DNA from 4 places in the Sphaerobacter thermophilus DSM 20745 genome. Region 4 is predicted to be linked to each of the others. Evidence: riboswitches for the same ligand, from Rfam matches in the RefSeq annotation. Region 4 holds a riboswitch; each other region holds the start of a gene.

Evidence for each region. A riboswitch is a leader RNA that binds a small molecule or an ion and turns the genes downstream of it on or off. The one in region 4 is predicted to bind S-adenosylmethionine.
Region 1: it holds a riboswitch for S-adenosylmethionine, as region 4 does, so the genes downstream of both, metX (homoserine O-acetyltransferase MetX) here and STHE_RS09330 (uroporphyrinogen decarboxylase/cobalamine-independent methonine synthase family protein) in region 4, are expected to answer to the same signal.
Region 2: it holds a riboswitch for S-adenosylmethionine, as region 4 does, so the genes downstream of both, mtnA (S-methyl-5-thioribose-1-phosphate isomerase) here and STHE_RS09330 (uroporphyrinogen decarboxylase/cobalamine-independent methonine synthase family protein) in region 4, are expected to answer to the same signal.
Region 3: it holds a riboswitch for S-adenosylmethionine, as region 4 does, so the genes downstream of both, STHE_RS07425 (methionine ABC transporter ATP-binding protein) here and STHE_RS09330 (uroporphyrinogen decarboxylase/cobalamine-independent methonine synthase family protein) in region 4, are expected to answer to the same signal.

The regions. Positions count from the first base shown of each region.
Region 1 is NC_013523.1:1,688,276-1,692,978, reverse strand. Features, by position in the region: gene STHE_RS07780 (O-acetylhomoserine aminocarboxypropyltransferase/cysteine synthase family protein) at 1-399, opposite strand, end outside; gene metX (homoserine O-acetyltransferase MetX) at 506-1,630, opposite strand; SAM riboswitch class I at 2,037-2,138, opposite strand; gene STHE_RS07770 (hypothetical protein) at 2,421-3,173, shown strand; gene STHE_RS07765 (hypothetical protein) at 3,373-3,813, shown strand; gene STHE_RS07760 (amino acid ABC transporter substrate-binding protein) at 3,995-4,703, shown strand, end outside.
Region 2 is NC_013523.1:1,230,267-1,234,969, reverse strand. Features, by position in the region: gene metK (methionine adenosyltransferase) at 1-1,003, opposite strand, end outside; gene ahcY (adenosylhomocysteinase) at 1,076-2,350, opposite strand; gene mtnA (S-methyl-5-thioribose-1-phosphate isomerase) at 2,406-3,458, opposite strand; SAM riboswitch class I at 3,565-3,675, opposite strand; gene STHE_RS05615 (VOC family protein) at 3,859-4,703, opposite strand, start outside.
Region 3 is NC_013523.1:1,613,673-1,618,375, reverse strand. Features, by position in the region: gene STHE_RS07435 (enoyl-CoA hydratase/isomerase family protein) at 1-263, shown strand, start outside; gene STHE_RS07430 (ABC transporter substrate-binding protein) at 589-1,686, shown strand; SAM riboswitch class I at 1,899-2,004, shown strand; gene STHE_RS07425 (methionine ABC transporter ATP-binding protein) at 2,350-3,327, shown strand; gene STHE_RS19200 (methionine ABC transporter permease) at 3,327-3,983, shown strand; gene STHE_RS19195 (MetQ/NlpA family ABC transporter substrate-binding protein) at 4,062-4,703, shown strand, end outside.
Region 4 is NC_013523.1:2,030,152-2,034,854, forward strand. Features, by position in the region: gene STHE_RS09320 (site-2 protease family protein) at 1-417, opposite strand, end outside; gene rpoN (RNA polymerase factor sigma-54) at 853-2,271, shown strand; gene STHE_RS09330 (uroporphyrinogen decarboxylase/cobalamine-independent methonine synthase family protein) at 2,378-3,424, opposite strand; SAM riboswitch class I at 3,867-3,968, opposite strand; gene pyrB (aspartate carbamoyltransferase) at 4,184-4,703, shown strand, end outside.

The DNA of each region.
Region 1 (4,703 bases), 340 kb from region 4:
GGCGAAGAGATTGTAGGTGCCGCCGTAGAGGCTGGCAGCCGAAACGATCTCGTCCCCCGCTTCAAGGAAGGTGAAGATGGCGAGCGACTCCGCTGCCTGGCCGGAGGCGGTCGCCAGGCCCGCGACACCCCCTTCGAGCGAGGCAACGCGCTGCTCAAACACGTCGTTGGTGGGGTTCATGATGCGGGTGTAGATGTTGCCGAACTGCTCCAGCGCGAACAATTGGGCGGCGTGCTCCGCATTGTGGAAGACGAACGAGGTCGTCTGGTAGATCGGCACCGCGCGGGCCGTGGTGGTCGGGTCCGGCTGTTGGCCTGCGTGGACCTGTCGTGTGCTGAATCCCCAGCGACGCTCGGTTCCATTCTTCTCGCTCACGGCTACGTTCTCCTCTCGAACCATTCGATCACTCGTGTCATGCAGTGGCCGGCCTCTTCCGGCCGCGGTCGTCGGGCGCGGGCGTGCTTCCCGCGCCCTGGCGGTGGCCGTGCCTCGTCGTTCAGCACGGCTACGGCTCCTCGATAAAGGACTTGATAATCGGCGCCAGGAGGTGGAAGTCCTTCAGGAAGGCGTCGTGTCCGTTGGGCGAGTCCAGCTCGTAGTAGCGCGCGTCGCGTCCCAGGCGCTGCAGGTGCTCGGCGATCTCGCGGCCGTAGATAGGCAGGAACAGGATGTCGGAGCGAATGCTGACCGCGAGCGTCCGCGCCTGGATGCGCGCCAGCCCTTCCTCGTACCCGCCGCGACCGCGACCCAGGTCGTGCGAGTCCATCGCGCGTGTCAGGTAGAGGTACGAGTTGGCGTCGAAGCGGCGTACGAGCTTGTCCCCCTGGTAGTGCAGGTACCCCTCGACATCGTAGCGGGTGAGGAACTCCGGCCAGGCGGTGTAACGGGCCTCCGGCCGGCGGCCGAAGCGGGCCTGCATCAACTCGTCGCTCTGGTAGGTGATCATGCCGACCATGCGGGCCAGAGCCAGGCCGCGGTCGGGTCCCATGCCGGGCTCGTACTCGCCGTTGCGCCAGGCCGGATCGAGCATGATCGCGCGCCGCTGCACCTCGTTGTAGGCGATCCCCTGCGGGCTGAAGCGGCCCGACGTGGCGATCGGCACGATTCGGTCGACGTAATCCGGGAACATGGCCGCCCACTCCAGCGCCTGCATCCCGCCGAGCGAGCCGCCGATCACGGCGTGCAGCCGCCGGACGCCGAGCCGTTCCAGCAGGCGGGCCTGCGCCGCGACCATGTCGCGGACCGTGATCGAGGGGAAGCGCAGGTTGTAGCGCGTGCCGGTTCGCGGGTCGATCGAGCACGGCCCGGTCGAGCCGTAGCAGCTCCCCAGCAGGTTGGAGCAGACGACGAAGAAGCGGTCGGTGTCGATCGGGCGACCGGGGCCGACCAGCGGCTCCCACCAGCCCGGCCTGTCGTCTGGGCCATGCGAGGCGACGTGGCTGTCGCCGGTCAGGGCGTGGGTGACGAGGACGGCGTTGTCGCCGTCCGCATTGAGCTCGCCCCAGGTCTCGTAGGCGAGCTCGACATATGGGATCGTCGCGCCCTGCTCCGTGATGAACGGTGCATCGGGCGTCGCGATCGTGAGCGAGCGGCGAGTCGATACGGTCGATGCGTCGGTCGTGATGGTCACGTTCCCCTCCCGCGGCGGTCAAGGTTGCTCAGCCCTGGTGCCTGCCATCGGCCGGGGCGGGGAATACAAAACGCCCGTCCCCGGCCTCGGGGACGGGCGCTAGAGCCCGTGGTACCACCCCGCTTCGCCCGCGCCTCGCGACGCGGACCTCAGTGGGTGCGTATGCACCCTGACCTGGATAACGGAGGTCAACCCGGCGGTACCTACTGGGGGCAACTGCCCGGTTCAGCCCGCGGCTCGGAGGTCATCTTCACCCGGCACCCGTGCGCCGCCTTCCACCGTCGCGGCTCGCTAGAGCCGTGGTTTCCGGGCTACTCTCCTCGTCATCGCCGTTGCTGGCCGTCTGCTTGGCTGTGGGAGGGATCAAAAAACCCTCCACACCAGGTGGAGGGGGCCTTCATTCGTTCGCTCATCGTGCGGACACTGTCCGCCGGCATTGGCACCTGGCGCAGTACGCGCTGGTTGCCGGGCTTCGCAGGGCCGTTCCCTCCACCACTCTGGATGAGCGTAGGCCATATTCACTTGTGGCGCTGATCGTACTGGACTCCCAGGGTCTCTGTCAAGTCCCATTCCCTGACATCTGGCAATCGCCCATCGCACCGGTTCGTCGAGTCACAGCCGAATTCACGCCCACCAGGTTGACATCGGATCGTGGTGCGCGTAGAGGGACGGCCGTGAGAGTGGCCATTACCGCTTCCTGCTGGTCGGAGTTGCTCTCGTGGTGGTAAGTGGCTTGCGCGCGTCTTGCGCTAGAGGGAGTCGACCGGAGCGCTACACGAGGGGTCCGGGCATGGACAATACCACCTCCGGCGCATCGCTGCGCCTGTCGGCCGCGTTGCTGCTCGTGGGACAACTCCTGTACATCGGGGTCACCCAGCTCCACGCCGGTGGAGAGGCCAATGACCATCCCACCATCTTCGCCGTGTACGCCGGCAGTGGGAACTGGACGGTGGTCCACGTCGGCCAGTTCGTGGCCATGGGGATCTTGCTTGCCGGGCTGCTCGCGCTCTACTTCGGCGTGGATCTGCGGGCGGGCACGGCCAGATGGGCAGGACGATTCGGTGCCGTCTTGGCCGGGGTCGCGCTCGCGCTGTACGGCGCCCTCCAGGCGGTCGACGGGGTCGCCAACAAGCAGGCCGATGCTGCGTGGGTACGCGCCCCGGACGCCGAGAAGGCGGCGCGCTTCGCGAGCGCCGAGGCCATCCGCTGGATCGAGTGGGGGATGCGGAGCTACCACGACTATGCGCTTGGCCTCGCCCTGCTCCTGTTTTCAGTCGCGGTCGTGCGGACGGCGTGGGTCCCGTGGCCCATCGCGTTCCTGATGGGCCTGTCCGGCCTCGTCTATCTGGTCCAGGGCTGGGTGGTTGGCGCCGAGGGCTTCTCGCAAACGCTGTCGATCGAGATCGTGCTGGCCTGGGTGCTGAGCCTGGTGTGGATGATCTGGCTCGTCCTCGTCTCCTGGCGGATGCCGGAATCGGAGCTCCGGCGCCTGGCGGCTGAAGGCCGGGGTCGCCCCGGGACGATCCACTCATCGTCCGGGTGATGGCCACACCGGTTGCCGGAACGGTGCAGGCGTTTCCCGGCGCTGCGACTGCACTGACTCATCGAGTGGTGGAGCGTCGCCCGACAGCACCCCGTGCTGCCGTCCTGGACCAGGAGCCATTGGCACACCGCGTGCAAGCGCCGTGTGGCCGGTATCGCCCGCTCCCGTGCGCCGGGAGAGGCCGCTGAAGGGGTGAACCATGCAGCCAGCCGACCGGCAATCGATGATCTCGATCCTCCAGGCGCTGTACTACCTGCCGACCGGCATCTGGCCGCTCGTCAGCCTGCGCACCTTCATGGCCGTCACCGGCCCGAAGGTGGACGGCTGGCTGGTCAAGACGGTAGGCGCGCTGATCACGGTGGTCGGCGGGGTGTTGATGCTGGCCGGGCTGCGGCGTCGCGTGTCCCCCGAGGTTCGCCTGCTGGCCGTCGGGAGCGCGGCCGGGCTGGCGGCCATCGATGTCGTCTACGTCGCTCGCCGCCGGATCTCCCCGATCTACCTGCTGGATGCTCTCGGCGAGGTGATCCTGATCGGCGCCTGGGTCGCCGCGATGCGCACCGACCGGCGTGGACGAGGGCGAGGTGTCCGCAGACAGCTTGCGCGCATCCGCAGGAAGAAAATGCGTGCGGTGCGGGCTTAGGGGGGCGGCTGCGTGCGATTCGCGCGGCGACTGGGCCGAATCGTTGCCGCAGTGGTCCTTGACAAGCCGATCACCGATCGCTACCGTGTTTCCAGCGCAGAAATAGTTAGTATACCGGGCACTGTTGGTTTCCAGCGCCAGATCGTGGCTCAAGCGTGCGGGCGTGAGGAGGAGCGAGGCCATGGCACATCGCGATGCTCGGCTCGTAGCACTGATCGAAGAGGCGCGGACACGGCGCTACAGCCGCCGGCAGATCATCCGGCGGGGTCTGGCGTTGGGGCTCTCGATGCCCGCGATCGGGTGGATTCTGGCCGCCTGCGGGGGCGGGGAAGCGGCGCCGACCAGCGCACCCGGCGGCGGCGCGGCGCCCGGCGGCACGACCGCGGCCAGCCCCGGGGCGGGCTCCCCGGCAGCGGGCGGTCCCGCGATCAAGGTCGGCGTCGTCACCTCGCTCTCCGGCGACGATGTCTTCGGCGGGAACCTCACGCGGCGAGGCTATGACTTTTGGGCCGAAACGGTCAACGCGCAGGGTGGCGTCGAGATCGGGGGCCAGCGCTACCCGGTCCAGATGTTCTACGCCGACGACCAGAGCCAGCCCGCCACCGGGGCCGACGGTGCCGAGCGGCTCATCACCCAGGATCAGGTCGACGTCATCTTCGGCCCCTACACGAGCGGCGTGACGCTCGCTGTCGCGCCCATTTGCGACAAGTACAAGGTACCGATGATCGCCGGCTCGGCTGAGTCGCCCAACGTCTGGAAGGCGCAGCCACAGTACACGTTCGGCATCATTCCCTCCGTCGACCTCACCGCGGGTAAGGCGCTCCAGGTGATCCTGGATCAGGCCGACCCGAAGCCCACAAGCGCGGCGATCCTCGGGGCCGATGAGCCCT
Region 2 (4,703 bases), 800 kb from region 4:
CGTCGATGCGTGCCGTCCCAAACGTCTCAATGTGAAGTGAGACCGGCTGCGCCACGCCGATCGCGTACGAGATCTGGATCTCGAACCGGTCGGCCAGGCCCGCGGCCACCACGTTCTTGGCAACGTACCGCGCAGCGTACGCCCCCGAGCGGTCGACCTTCGTCGGATCCTTGCCGGAGAAGGCGCCACCGCCGTGTCGCGCCATGCCGCCGTAGGTGTCGACGATGATCTTGCGGCCGGTCAGGCCGGCATCCCCCATCGGCCCGCCGACCGAGAAGCGTCCACTGGGGTTGATCAGGACGCGCGTATCGTTGTCGAGAAGATTGTCTGGGACCACGGCCTTCACGACGACCTCGCGCAGGCCCTCCTGGATCTCCTCGTTGGTCACCCCCGGGTCGTGCTGTGCCGCAAGAACGATGGTGTCCACCCGCGCGGGCCGTCCGTACCGGTACTCAACGGTCACCTGGCTCTTGCCATCCGGGCGGAGGAAACCCAACTCCCCGCTCTTGCGGACGGCCGCCATGCGTCGCGTCAGCGCGTGGGCCAGTGAGATGGGGAGCGGCATCAATTCGGGCGTCTCGGTGCAGGCGAACCCGATCATCATTCCCTGGTCACCCGCGCCGATCGCATCCAGCCCGTCGCCGCCGTCCTTGTCACGCACTTCAAGCGCAAGGTCCACCGCCTGTGCGATTTCCGGCGACTGTTCCTTGATCGAGGTAATAACCCCGGCCGTCGTGGCGTCAAACCCGTACTTGGCGCGGGTGTAGCCGACATCCTCCACCACCTGCCGGGCAATGGCCGGGATATCAACGTAGGTGCTGGTCGTGATCTCCCCGAAGACAAAGATCAGCCCGGTGGTGGCGGCCGTCTCGCATGCCACGCGCGCGTCGGCATCCTCAGCCAGGATCGCGTCGAGAACGGCATCGGAGATCTGGTCACAGAGCTTGTCTGGATGCCCCTCGGTGACCGACTCCGACGTGAAGAGTGTCTTGGCCGCGCGCATGAAACTGGTCGTCACTGGTTGCCCTTTCGCTAGTCCGCGATCCGGCCGCCGGGGATGGCGCCTGCCATTCCTCTACGTGCCCGATTGCCACGAGCGCAGGTACTCTTCCTGCTGCGGGGTGAGTTGATCGATGGCGATCCCCATCGCCTTCAATTTCAGCCGTGCCACCTCGACGTCGATCTCCTCCGGCACCTGGTAAACCCGCTTCTCCAGGCGACCGGCCTCTCGTACAAGGTACGCAGCGGACAGGGCCTGGTTTGCGAAGCTCATGTCCATCACGCTCGCCGGATGCCCCTCGGCCGCGACGAGGTTGATCAGGCGCCCCTCCCCGAGCACGATGATCCGCTTGCCCCCGCTCAGCCGGTACTCCTCGACGTAGGGCCGCAACACCTCGCGCCCCTCGACCGCGATGTCGTCGAGCATCGTCAAGTTGATCTCCGCGTTGAAGTGCCCGGCGTTGGCGAGTATGGCGCCGTCCTTCATCGCCTCGAAGTGCTGGCGGTCGATGACATTGATGTTGCCGGTAGCGGTGATGAAGATGTCCCCCTCAGGGGCGGCGTCCACCATCGGCATCACGCGATAGCCGTCCATCACCGCCTCGAGCGCGCGGATGGGGTCGACCTCGGTAACGATCACCTTGGCGCCCATGCCGCGGGCCCGCATGGCAATCCCCTTGCCGCACCAGCCGTACCCGGCGACGACGACCGTCTTGCCGGCGAGCAGGATGTTGGTCGCCCGGATGATCCCGTCGAGCGTGCTCTGCCCGGTGCCGTACCGGTTGTCGAAGAAGTGCTTGGTATCGGCGTCGTTGACCGCAATGACCGGGAAGGCCAGCACCCCGTCGCGCTCCATCGCCCGGAGCCGGATCACACCGGTTGTCGTTTCTTCTGTCGAGCCGTACATCTCCGGGATCAACTCCCGGCGGTCGCGGTGGATGGTCGTGACCACGTCGGCGCCGTCGTCGATCACGATGTGCGGGCGCAGGTCGAGCGCCTGATGGATGTGGCGGTAGTAGGTCTCGTTGTCCTCGCCCTTGATGGCGTAGACGCGGAAACCGTCCGCGGCGAGCGCTGCCGCGACGTCGTCCTGGGTCGAGAGCGGATTGCTGGCACAAATGGCCGCCTCGGCGCCTCCGGCGCGGAGGGTATAGGCCAGATTGGCAGTCTCCGTGGTCACGTGGACGCAGGCGACGATGCGAACGCCCTCGAGTGGCCGATCACGCTCGAACGACTCTCGAATCAACCCGAGTACCGGCATCTCGCGAGCCGCCCAGGCGATCCGCCGGCGCCCCGCTTCGGCCAGCCCGATGTCCTTGATGTCGTACCTGACGTCCGTGCTCCCGGCCATCCATGTCCCTTTCCGCTCGTCGCCTCACCACGCCCAACCGCGGCATCGCCTCAGTCTACTCTGCCACCGCGGCTACTGCCCGTCGGATCGCCTCGTCGTACGGCGGCTCCAGCACACCGTGCTCGGTGATGATGGCCGTCACCAGCTCCGCCGGCGTCACGTCGAAGGCGGGATTCCACACCGGCGCATCCGGCACGGTGATCGCGATCCCGTCCACGACGCGCACCTCGTCCGGCGATCGCTCCTCGATCGGGATGCTGGCGCCGTCGGGTGTGTCCGGGTCGAGGGTCGACACCGGCGCCGCCACGTAGAACGGGATCCCATGGCTCCGCGCCGCCAGCGCCACCGCGTAGGTCCCGATCTTGTTGGCCACATCCCCGTTGGCGGCGATCCGGTCGGCCCCGACCACGACCGCGTCAACCTCCCCGCGCGCCATCAGAGCCGCAGCCGCTGCGTCGGGGATCAGCGTGTGGGGCACACCGAGTCGCGTCAACTCCCAAACGGTCAGCCGGGCACCCTGAAGGCGGGGGCGGCTCTCGTCGACGTAGACCATCGCCACCTTGCCCTGCTCGTGCGCGGTCCGGATCACCCCGAGCGCGGTGCCATAGGCCCCGGTCGCCAGTGCCCCCGTGTTACAGTGGGTCAGCACACGAGCACCAAAAGGCAAGAGCGCCGACCCCAGTTCGCTGAGCGCGCGATCCGCAGCCCATTGCTGGTCAAGGAGTCGTTCCACCAGACGGTCGAGCCAGTCCACGGCCGTCGCCGCGTCCGGAGCACCGAGACCCACCCGGCGCGCACGTTCGATCGCCCAGTGCAGATTGACGGCGGTCGGTCGGGTCTGACCCAACGTCCGCGCCGCCTGGTCAAGGGCTGCGTCGACCGGCTGTCCCTGTTCGAGCGCGGTCCGCGCGGCAATCGCCATCCCAGCCGCCGCCGCGATCCCGATTGCCGGCGCTCCGCGCACCTGCATAATGCGGATGGCGTCCGCGACGGCCTCGACCGAGCCCGCTGAGACCCAGCGCTCGACCTCCGGAAGCCGCGTCTGATCCAGCAGGCGGAGTACGCCCCGCTCCCACACCAGGGGCCGCATGTCGGCAGGGTCGCTCATCGGAGCCCACCAGGCGGCACGGTCGAACCGGTCCGTATCCCCGATCGCATCATGGTGCAAACAAAAGGGCCTCTCGTGAGCGAGAAGCCGGTTGACTCCCGCGTCACTCTCATCTCTCAGCGGCAACGCCGCTGCCGGAATTGGCACCGCGCGGACCGTGCGATCCGTCGGTTGCCGGGCTTCGTCGGGCCGTTCCCTCCACCACTCTGGATAAGAGAGACCGCTCTATTCACTTTGCGCCGCACTATAGCACAGGGCCCGGAGCGCGACAACGCACCGGGCCTCTCCAGTTAAGTCGTGCGGTACACCCGAAGGGACGGCCAAAGTCGACAGGCACACCACCGGACGGTGGACATCGAACTGCCCGCTGGCATCGCTCGGCGGCGACAACGCCAGCTCGCTACTTCACCGGCGGGGTGCCGTGGGTGTGGAAGGTCGCAACGGTCTGCAACCCCCAGGCCTGCCCACGCTGGCGCTCCGCCTGGCTCCAGATGATCGGCTTCCAGTCGGGCGCGACCACGAGCCGCGCGCCGGGGCAACCGATCTCGACGCGATGCCCGCCCGGCTCGATGACGTAGAGGAAGACCGTCTGTTGAATCGCGTGCTTGTGAGGGCCGTACTCGATGGGGGCGCCGAACTCGATCGCGATGTCCGCCGCCCTCAGCACCTCCTCGCGGGTATCGACCGCGTAGCAGACGTGGTGGAAGCGGCCCGGTGTACCGGTCGCATCCTCGGTGATGGCCACCTCGTACCCCTTGTTGTTCGAGGTGAGCCACGCGCCCTTCTCAGAGCCGTCGTCGAACACGATCCCCTCGGTAAAGCGCATACCGAGCGTCTCCTGCAACGCCACGCGGCAGGCGCGGACGTCGACGGCGAACAGGTTGATGTGGTCGAGCCGGCGGAGGTTGCAGCCTCGCGCCGGGAACCGCGAGGCCTGGTTCTTCAGGGCCGGTTTCGTCTCCGGGGTCGGCTGGTACCACTCGATGTCCCAGATCAACTCGACGACATGGCCGTCGGGCGTGCGGAAGCGGTAGGCCCGGCCGTGCCCCTCGTCACCGTCGATCCAGCCGATACCGAGACCCGCCTTCTCGACCTCGGCCACGCAGCGATCGAGCGCCTCAGGCGACGTCACACGAAAGGCGAAGTGCTCCATCATCGGCACCGGGCCGGCGGTCAGCTTCAAGGTGTGGTGAGCGTAGTCGTCCCAACCCCGGAGGTAGACCGAGTTGCCCTTCCGGCCGCTCT
Region 3 (4,703 bases), 420 kb from region 4:
AAGCGCTGCGCCTGGGGCTGGTGAACCGTGTCGTGCCGGCGGACCGGTACTTCGACGAAGCGATGGCCCTCGCGAATGAGATCGCGAGCTACTCGCCCGCCGCGACGAAGGCTGCCAAGGCAGCGATCCGGCTCGGGCGGGAAATGCCGTGGGATGCCGGAGTGGCCTTCGAGCGCGAGCACTTCCTGCGCGTCTTTGAGACGGAAGAGGCGCAGGGCGCGATCCGGGCATTCCTCGAGCGGCGCCAGCGTCGATCATCCTGAGGACTGGTTGTCAGACCCGTGCTGGTGCAGTGCTTCGGGCGCCGCACTGCTCCCGTTTTCTGACACGAGAGTCGGGGAATTGGTAGCAGTGAGAGGGGGGGATTGGACTGTGAATCGGATCACTCGTCGCCAGTTCATCGCCGGATTGTCCGGTCTCACGTTGGGTGGGCTGTTGACGGCGTGTGGCGGAGGCGAGGAGACGACACCCAGCCCGACCACGGCTGCCGCAGCAAGTGCCAGCCCGACCACGGCTGCCGCAGCAAGTGCCAGCCCGACAGCAGCTACCGGGTCGCCCACTCCGGCGACGCCCTCGAGCTCGGAACCGGTGCGGGTTGGTGCCGTCCTTATCCTGACGGGTGACTTCGCCTCGCTTGGGCGGAGCTTGACCGAGGGGATGGAGTTCGCCCTGGACGAAATCGGTGGCGAGGCCGGCGGCCGACCCATCGAGATCATCACCGCGGATTCTAGCGGGAACCCCGAGCAGGCGATCAATAAGGTTCGCGAGCTGCTGCAGCGGGAGAACGTTCACATTATCACTGGCGTGACCCTCAGCAACGAGGCCGCGGCGGTCCGCGACATCATTGTCGAGAGCGAAACGCCCTGGGTGATCTCCAACGCGGCGCTCTCCACGTTGACCCGCGATCCGGCACTGCGGAGCCCGTACATCTTCCGTGTCTCCTACGCCAACGGACAGTACGACGCACCGCTGGCACCGTGGGCATACGAGAACCTGGGATACCGGCGGATCGTGTTGACGACGCTCGACTACGCGGCAGGCCAGGAGCGGTTGGAGGTCTTCCGACGCCACTTCGAGGAAGCCGGCGGCACCGTGGTGGACGAGGTGCTCGCGCCGCTGCACACGCAAGACTACGGACCGTACCTGCAGCGGATCCTGCAAGCCGACGCCGATGCCGTCTGGGCTTGGTACGGCAGCGCCGACGCGGTGCGCTTTGTGACCCAGTACGCCGAGTTCGGGGTGCGGGATGCCTTCCCGCTCTTCGGCGGCGGTGAGCTCACCGACGAGGCGTACCTCGATCAGATCGGCGATGCCGCGCTGGACATCGTCACGTCCAACAACTACGCACCGCTCTACGACTCGCCCGAGAACAAGGCGTTCGTCGAGCAGTTCCGGGAGCGCTACGGGCATCTGCCGGGGCAGCTCGAGTACCAGGGCTACCTCGCGATCCGCGTCATCGCCGAGGCGCTCGATGCCACGGGTGGGGCGATCGAGGACAAGCCGGCCTTCCTCGAGGCGCTGCGCAACGTCCAGTTCACTGGACCTATGGGCGAGTTCCGCTTCCACCCCGAGACGCAGCATGTGATCATGAAAGTGGTTATCCGACGGGTGGAGCGGCTTGAGGACGGCAGCCTCGGCAATGTCGTGATCGGCGAGGTCCCGGACGTCGACGACCTTTCGTACTAGACCCGAGTGGGCCTGTCCCGCCGGGGCAGCCTGCGGTTGCCAAACCGCCAGGGATGGCAGGGGCGGCAGGCGTCGGGGCGGTCGGCGCGGTGGCATCGAGGAGCGCATGTTACTGGCGTCGGTCGTGCGGGAACACGCACCTGCCGTCCCTGTCTCCTTGACAATTCTGGCGCGCCGGAGTATTCTCCCGGCCGACAAGTGAATACCACCTACGCTCATCCAGAGTGGTGGAGGGACCGGCCCTGCGAAGCCCGGCAACCAGCGCGCTCGGCGCGCCAGGTGCCAATGCCGGCGGACGAGATGTCCGCACGATGAGCGTAGAAGTCCTGCTACCCCTCCACCGTTGTGTGGGGTTTTTTGTACCCCACGACAAGATGTGTCCGCGTTGTGGTGATACTCCAGCGCCGCGTCCGCGCAGGCTGGCGTATTGCCTCGTGTCCTAAGGAGGAGGTAGGGGAATCGTGGTCGCCTCGATCAGCGCTCCGCACTCCCCAGCGCCGCCCTAATCCCGATCGGCCGCGCTCCACGTCGGCCGACAACGGTCGTTCCCGCTGACCGAACCGAATATCGCACCGAGCTTCGCGGAGGCGTCACGCGGCCGTGCAGGGCCGTGCTGTGCCGCGAACGGGTCTGGTGTGCGTTTGAGGGAGGAGACCGCTATCGGTGATCGAAATCGAGAACCTACGGAAAGAGTATCGCCAGCGGGACCGGACGGTGGTCGCGCTGGACGGCGTTAGCCTGACGGTCCGACCCGGCGAGATCTTCGGCGTCGTCGGGCAGAGCGGCGCGGGAAAGAGCACGCTGATCCGCTGCGTCAACCTCCTGGAGCGACCGACCTCCGGGGTGGTCCGGGTCAACGGTCAGGACATGACCCGGTTGCGGGGCGCTGAGTTGCGCCGTGCGCGCCAGCGCATTGGCATGATCTTCCAGCACTTCAACCTGCTCAGCTCGCGGACGGTCGCCGAGAACGTCGCGCTGCCGCTCGAAGTCATGGGCTATCCCCGCCGCGAGCGGCAACGGCGTGTGGCGGAACTGCTCGCCCTGGTGGGGCTGGAGGACCGGGCAGATGCCTACCCAGCCCAACTCTCCGGCGGCCAGAAGCAGCGGGTCGGCATCGCGCGGGCGCTTGCGGCTGAGCCGGCGGTGCTCCTCTCCGATGAGGCGACGTCGGCGCTCGACCCCGAGACGACTCAGTCGATCCTGGCACTGCTGCGTGACCTGAACCAGCGGCTCGGCTTGACGATCCTCCTCATCACCCACGAGATGGGGGTCGTCAAGGAGATCTGCCACCGCGTGGCCGTCCTCGAGGCCGGTCGGATCGTCGAGTCCGGCACTGTGGCGGAACTTGCGAGCCGACCGGGATCGCACCTGGCGACGACGCTCTTCCCACGCCCGGCGCTCAACGGCAATCGGCCCGATGGTCTGCTCGCGACGTTGACGTTCGTCGGGGCTGCCGCCGATGCGCCGGTGATGACGACGCTCGTCCGGCAGTTCTCGGTCGACGTGAACGTGCTGAGTGGCAGCATTGAGCTGGTGCAGGGCGAACGGATCGGTCAACTCCAGGTCGCGCTGAGTGGGGACCGGATCGACGAAGCCCTGGAATGGCTCCGCGGCCAGGGCCTGGGCGTGGAGGTGCACTAATGGGCTGGTTCGATCTGTGGCCGTCGCTCCGGGAAGCGCTGTTCGCCACGCTCTACATGGTCAGCGTATCGGCCGTGATTGCGGTGCTCGGCGGGCTCCCGATCGGAGTGCTGCTGATCGCTACGGATCGCGGTGGCCTCTTCCCGGCGCCCCTGGTCAACCGTGTGCTCAGCGGCATCGTCAACCTGGGGCGCTCAATCCCCTTCATCATCCTGATGGTCGCGCTGATCCCGGTCACGCGGGCCATCGTCAAGACGTCGCTCGGCAGTACCGCCGCGATCGTGCCGCTCTCCATCGCCGCGATCCCCTTCTACGCGCGGGTGGCAGAGACCGCACTGCGCGAGGTGGACCGGGGGCTGATCGAGATGGCGCAGGCGGTGGGCTGCAACTCCTGGCAAGTCGTGGCCAAAGTGCTAATCCCCGAGGCGCTACCCGGGTTGGTCCGCGGGCTGACGATAACACTCATCGGCTTGATCGGTCACTCGGCCATGGCCGGTGCGATCGGCGGCGGCGGCTTGGGTGACCTGGCGATCCGCTATGGCTACCAACGCTTCGAGACCGACGTGATGGTGGCCACGGTCGTCACGCTGATCATCCTGGTGCAGGTGGTCCAGGGGGTCGGAGACCGAATCGCAGCGCGGCTCCAGCACCGCTGAGGAGGCGGACGCCGGGTGCTCGTGCGGGACTCGGCGCACGGTGGAAGTCAAGAACTTGAGAGGGATGTGAGTTCTCCAATGAGTCGAACAAGAAACGCGGTCCTCGCTCTGATTCTTGTGGTGAGTCTGGTCCTGACAGCGTGCGGTGGCGACGACGCAACATCGAACCAGAGCGATAACGCCGCCGTGGCCGCCGAGAACACGCCGCTGCGGCTTCGGGTGGGTGTCACCCCGGTTCCGGCCGGCGACATCCTGCGCTTTGTCCAGGAGAACCTGGCGCCTCAGGCGGGACTGGAACTCGAGATCATCGAGTTTACCGACTACGTGGCCCCGAACCTCGCACTCCGAGACGGCGAGCTGGACGCCAATTTCTTTCAGCACGTCCCCTACATGGAGGACTTCGCGAAGCAGCATGGCATCGATCTCGTGGCGGTCGTGCCGGTCCACATCAACCCGATCGGTGCGTACTCTAAGAAGATCAAGAGCATCGACGAGCTGCCGGATGGTGCCGAGATCGCAATTCCCAACGACGCCACGAACGGTGGGCGGGCGCTGCTGCTGCTCCAGTCCGAGGGGCTGATCACGCTGAAAGAAGGCGTCGGCCTGACGCCGACTGTCCGGGACATCGTCGACAACCCGAAGAACCTCACCATACGCGAGTTGGAGGCGGCACAGATCCCGCGCGCGCTCGACGATGTTGATCTGGCGGTGATCAACGGG
Region 4 (4,703 bases):
CATGAGGAGAAACCCGTACGCGTCGCGTACGCCACTCGCGAGCGCGACCGCCAGCACCACCGGCAACAAGACGGCGGCGACGATCAGGTTGAGGATCGGTCCTGCGAGGGCGACGGTCGCTTCGCGCCGGGGCGTCATCGGCACCTGCTCGATGCGCGCCACCCCGCCGATGGGCAACAGGGTAATGTCGTGCACCGTCAGACCGTAGCGGAGAGCGACGAAGCTGTGGGCCAGTTCATGACCGACGACGCAGACGAAGATCGCGGTCAGGATGAACACGCCGAAGAGGACACCCAGCAGCCCGTTGTCGGGGGCGATGCCCCAGTAGTAGGTCACCCAGAGCAGCGCGAGGAGGAAGCTTGGGTGCAGCTTGATCTCGATGCCCCGGATCGTGGCGATCCGCAGCCCTCTCCCCACGGTCTTCCACTCCCTAACCGGTACCCTGCGGCTCGGCGCAGCCCTGGGCGCCTCGGTGACACGCGCCACCATGCACGAGCCGATCGGCACGAGCCACGCACGATAATAGCAGGAAGGCGGCTACACTGCACCACCCTGCCTGCCGGGCACTACCTCCTGTGGCACGGTGCCTGCGTAATGTGGAGCAAATAACCCGTCAGGCCGCCCCCAACTACCGGTCCCTCGGTTTGCCCCCGGCACGACCGCGGAGTGCGTTTTTCTCGCAAGATTCTTGCCAAGACTTCCCCCGCCCCCTATACTGGGGACACAGGACGGGCACGCCCTCGTGTCCACCGGCGTCGGTGGTTCGCCGGAGCCCCGCCTAAGAGTTGTACGACCCGGCCGGCCCACCAGACGCACGGTACGGGAGACCTACGAAGGTCAAGGAGGGTATGCATGCCGGGTATGGATGTCTCGATGGATCTCAGCCCCGAAATGCGGGTCTGGATCTCCCCCAGCCTCATCGAGGCCAACTACATCCTCAGCCTCTCACGAATGGAGCTTCAGGAGGTCATCCAGCAGGAGTTGGAGGCCAACCCGGCACTGGAGATGGAGGAGCGGGAGATCTGCCCCGTTTGCGGCGGCGTGATCGAGGGGGGCTACTGCCCTACCTGTCTTATCGACCAGCGGGAGCAGCACCCCGAGGAGCCCTTCGAGGACTACCCGGAACAGCTCTACACCGCGGTCTCGCGGGAGCGCGACGACTCCGACGACTTCGACCCCATGACGCTCGTCGCCTCCGAGCAGACCCTCCAGGAGCAAATCCTCTCCGACGTCGCCACGCTGTGCCAGAATGGGGATCTCAGCGTTGCCGAGTACCTGGTCAACTCCCTGGACGAGCGCGGCTTCATCGATGTCGACCTTGATGACGTTGCCGCCCGCTTCGGCCGCCCGCGGGAGTACGTCGACCGGGTGATCGAGTACATCCAGTCGGTGGCTCCGATCGGCGTCGGGGCACGCGACCTGCGCGAGTGCCTGCTGATCCAACTGCGCTATCTCAAGGACATCGGCGTCGAGGTGCCGCCCTTCGTCGAGCCGATCCTGCGCGACTACCTGGAGCAGTTCGGCGCCCATAAGTTTGGCTTCATCGCCAAAGAGCTGGGGATCACCAACGAGCAGGTCGAGGAAGCGCGCGACTTCATCCGCGCGCACCTCAACCCCTACCCGCTGCAGAGCCAGGAGGCGCGCTACTGGAAGACGCCGCTCCGCTCACCCTACGTCGCGCCTGACGTGGTGGTCAGCCTGCGCGACGGAGATCTGGTGGTCGAGGTCGTGGACACGCGGCATTTCCACCTGCGGATGAACCCGCTCTACGCCCAGATCGCCCGCGAGATCGGCCGCAGCCGCACCCGCGGGGACTACAACGACACCGAGCGCCAGCACGTCCGCGAGTTCGTCAACCGTGCCAAGCTCTTCATCTCCAACATCAACCAGCGCCGGGAGACGCTCTACAAGATCTCGCGGTGCATCGTCGAGCTGCAGGAGGACTTCCTGCGCGGCGGCGTGCGCGAGCTGCGCCCGCTGACCCGGGCCGTCGTCGCTCAGCAGGTTGGGGTACACGAGTCGACCGTGAGCCGGGCCACCGCCAACAAGTTCGTGATGCTCCCCAACCGCAAGGTCATCCCGTTCAGCGACTTCTTCACGCCGTCGCTCAGCGTGAAGGACATCATCAAGGAGATGATCGAGCGCGAGAACCAGCCGCTGACCGACCGTCGCATCTGCGACCTCCTGAGCAAGCAGGGCATCCGTATCGCCCGCCGCACCGTCGCCAAGTACCGCGCCGAGCTGGGCATCCTCCCGAGCACCATGCGGTAGCAGGAAGACCTGAGCCCCCTCTCCCCAGGTCAGGGAGAGGGGGCTCGTCGATGTGTCTGGCACGTGCCTGCCACGCCGGGCATGGCCGGACGTGACAGCCCTGCCCCTACACCACCGACACCACCGGCTCGCTCACCTCGGCATGCAGGCGAAGCAGCGCCGGGATGGACTCCGGCGGGCGGCGCCCCAGACCGCACTCGGTCGCGACGCCGAAGGTGGGGACCACTCGTCGAGCCGCCTCGATGCGGCGCCGGGTTCCCTCAACCCCGTCGGTGTCGTGAACCAGGCCCAGGTACAGCTCGGTCTCCGGGTCGAGCCGCAGATCGCGCAGCGGGGCGAAGTAGGCGTCGTCGCTGCGGTCGACCGGCACCGGCAGGTGGAGCCAGGTGATCGGCCGCTGCACCCCGGCGACGATGCGGTTTGCGAGGTCGGTCAGGAGCCGGGTGTCCTCCGGCTGCTTGAAATGCCTGTGGCCGGCATCGCCGTAGCAGAGGTGGTAACCCAGCTCGACGTCGGCCGGGATGTAGTCGCCGATACGGACCAGCCGCTCGACGATCGCCTCGAGCGGGTTATCGAAGGCGGACGGAAAGGCCTGCTCCAGGATGCCGACTTCGACCGCCACGTCCCACTGGATCGCCAGTTCATCGTGCGGGATCGCTGCGAGGATCTCATCCACCTCGGCCAGCAGGCGTGCCTCGTAGGCCGGCTCGACCGCGGCCTGCGACTCGGGCTGCACATAGGCGGCGACCGACGCCAGGGGCGTGGGCAGCGAGACCTGGAAGCGGACGTGCGCCGGGATCGTCCCGGCCGCCTTGAGCTGCGTGAAGGTCGCGTACGACTCCCGAGCCGCGTCGGCGTAGCCCAGGTTGTCGAAGCGGATCTCCGACGGGTCCACCCCGGCACGGAGTCGAAACTTTGGCGCGGGCACGTAGTCATCCGGGTTCGGCGGGATCACCTCGAGTTGCGGCACCCTGGCCAGCACGTCGTTCTGCCACCCGATCCAGTTGCTGCGCACGCCGGTCTCCCCGTCCGGGATGCGGCGCAGGCGGTCGCCGAGGATCCCGGCGGCAGTCTGGAAAACCTCGGCGGCATCGGCCAACGGGACGCTCCCGACGAGCAGCGCGCCACGCGGGGCCTCGAATTGGTTACTCACGGTCCGCTCCTTCCATACGGTCGTCGGGCGATCCGTACAGCACCCTGCGGGCTGCACGTTCGCCTTCCCACTCCACTGCCGGTGACTGACCTGGTGTGATTCGCCGGGGACGAAGAGAGCCCGTCCCCGGATGCTGGGGACGGGCTCGCGAACCCGTGGTACCACCCCGCTTCGCCCGCGCCTCGCGACGCGCGCCTCGGTGGGTGCGGATGCACCCTGACCTGGATAACGGAGGTCAACCCGGCGGGACCTACTGCGGGCGACTGCCCGGTTCAGACCGCGGCTCGGAGGTCATCTTCGGCGAGGGCCCGTGTGCCGCCTCTCACCGTCGCGGCTCGCTGAGACCGTAGCGCCTCGCGTACTCTCCTCGTCAACGCCTTTGCGCTCGGCCGTGGGGCAATAAAAAACCTCCACGGCATCGGTGGAGGATCACAAACCGTGTCGCTCATCGTGCGGACACTGTCCGCCGGCATTGGCACCTGGCGCGGTACGCGCTGGTTGCCGGGCTTCGCAGGGCCGTTCCCTCCACCACTCTGGATGAGCAGAACTCTATTCAGTTGTGGGTCGGATACTACGCCCCTCCGTCGCGGATGTCAATAGGTTTGGGCGGCATTTCCACGCCTGATCCACCCAGCCCCGCCATGACGGGTTCGGAAATGTCTCTTCCGACCAGAGATCTTGGTCGCGTGAAGACGGTGAGAAGGCCGCGATCCGGGTATACTCTGGGATGGCCCGTTTTCGGCCGAGCAGGAAGGAGAGATGATGTCCGGGTCGCGGAGTGCGCGCAGTATCCTCGCCGTGCAGCAGTTCGACCGCCCCTTCCTCGAACAGCTCTTCGCGCGCGCCGACGAGATGCGCGTGATTGTGGCTGCCGGCGGCTCCAACCGGCTCAGCGGCCGGATCATGGCGACCCTCTTCTTCGAACCGAGCACGCGCACGCGCCTGAGCTTCGAGTCGGCGATGATCCGGCTCGGCGGGCAGGTCCTCTCGGCCGAGTACGCCCGGGAGACCTCGTCTGCGGCCAAGGGGGAGACCATCGAGGATACCGCGCGCATCGTCGAGTCGTACGCCGACGTCATCGTCATCCGCCACCCGGAGGCCGGCTCCGCCGCCCGCGCTGCGTCGGTGATCGACATCCCGGTCATCAACGCCGGGGATGGGCCACACGAGCACCCGACCCAGGCGCTGCTCGACCTCTACACCATCCGCTCGGAGCTCGGCCGGATCGACGACCTGCGCATCGCCCTCGTCGGCGACCTCAAGTACGGTCGTGCGGCCC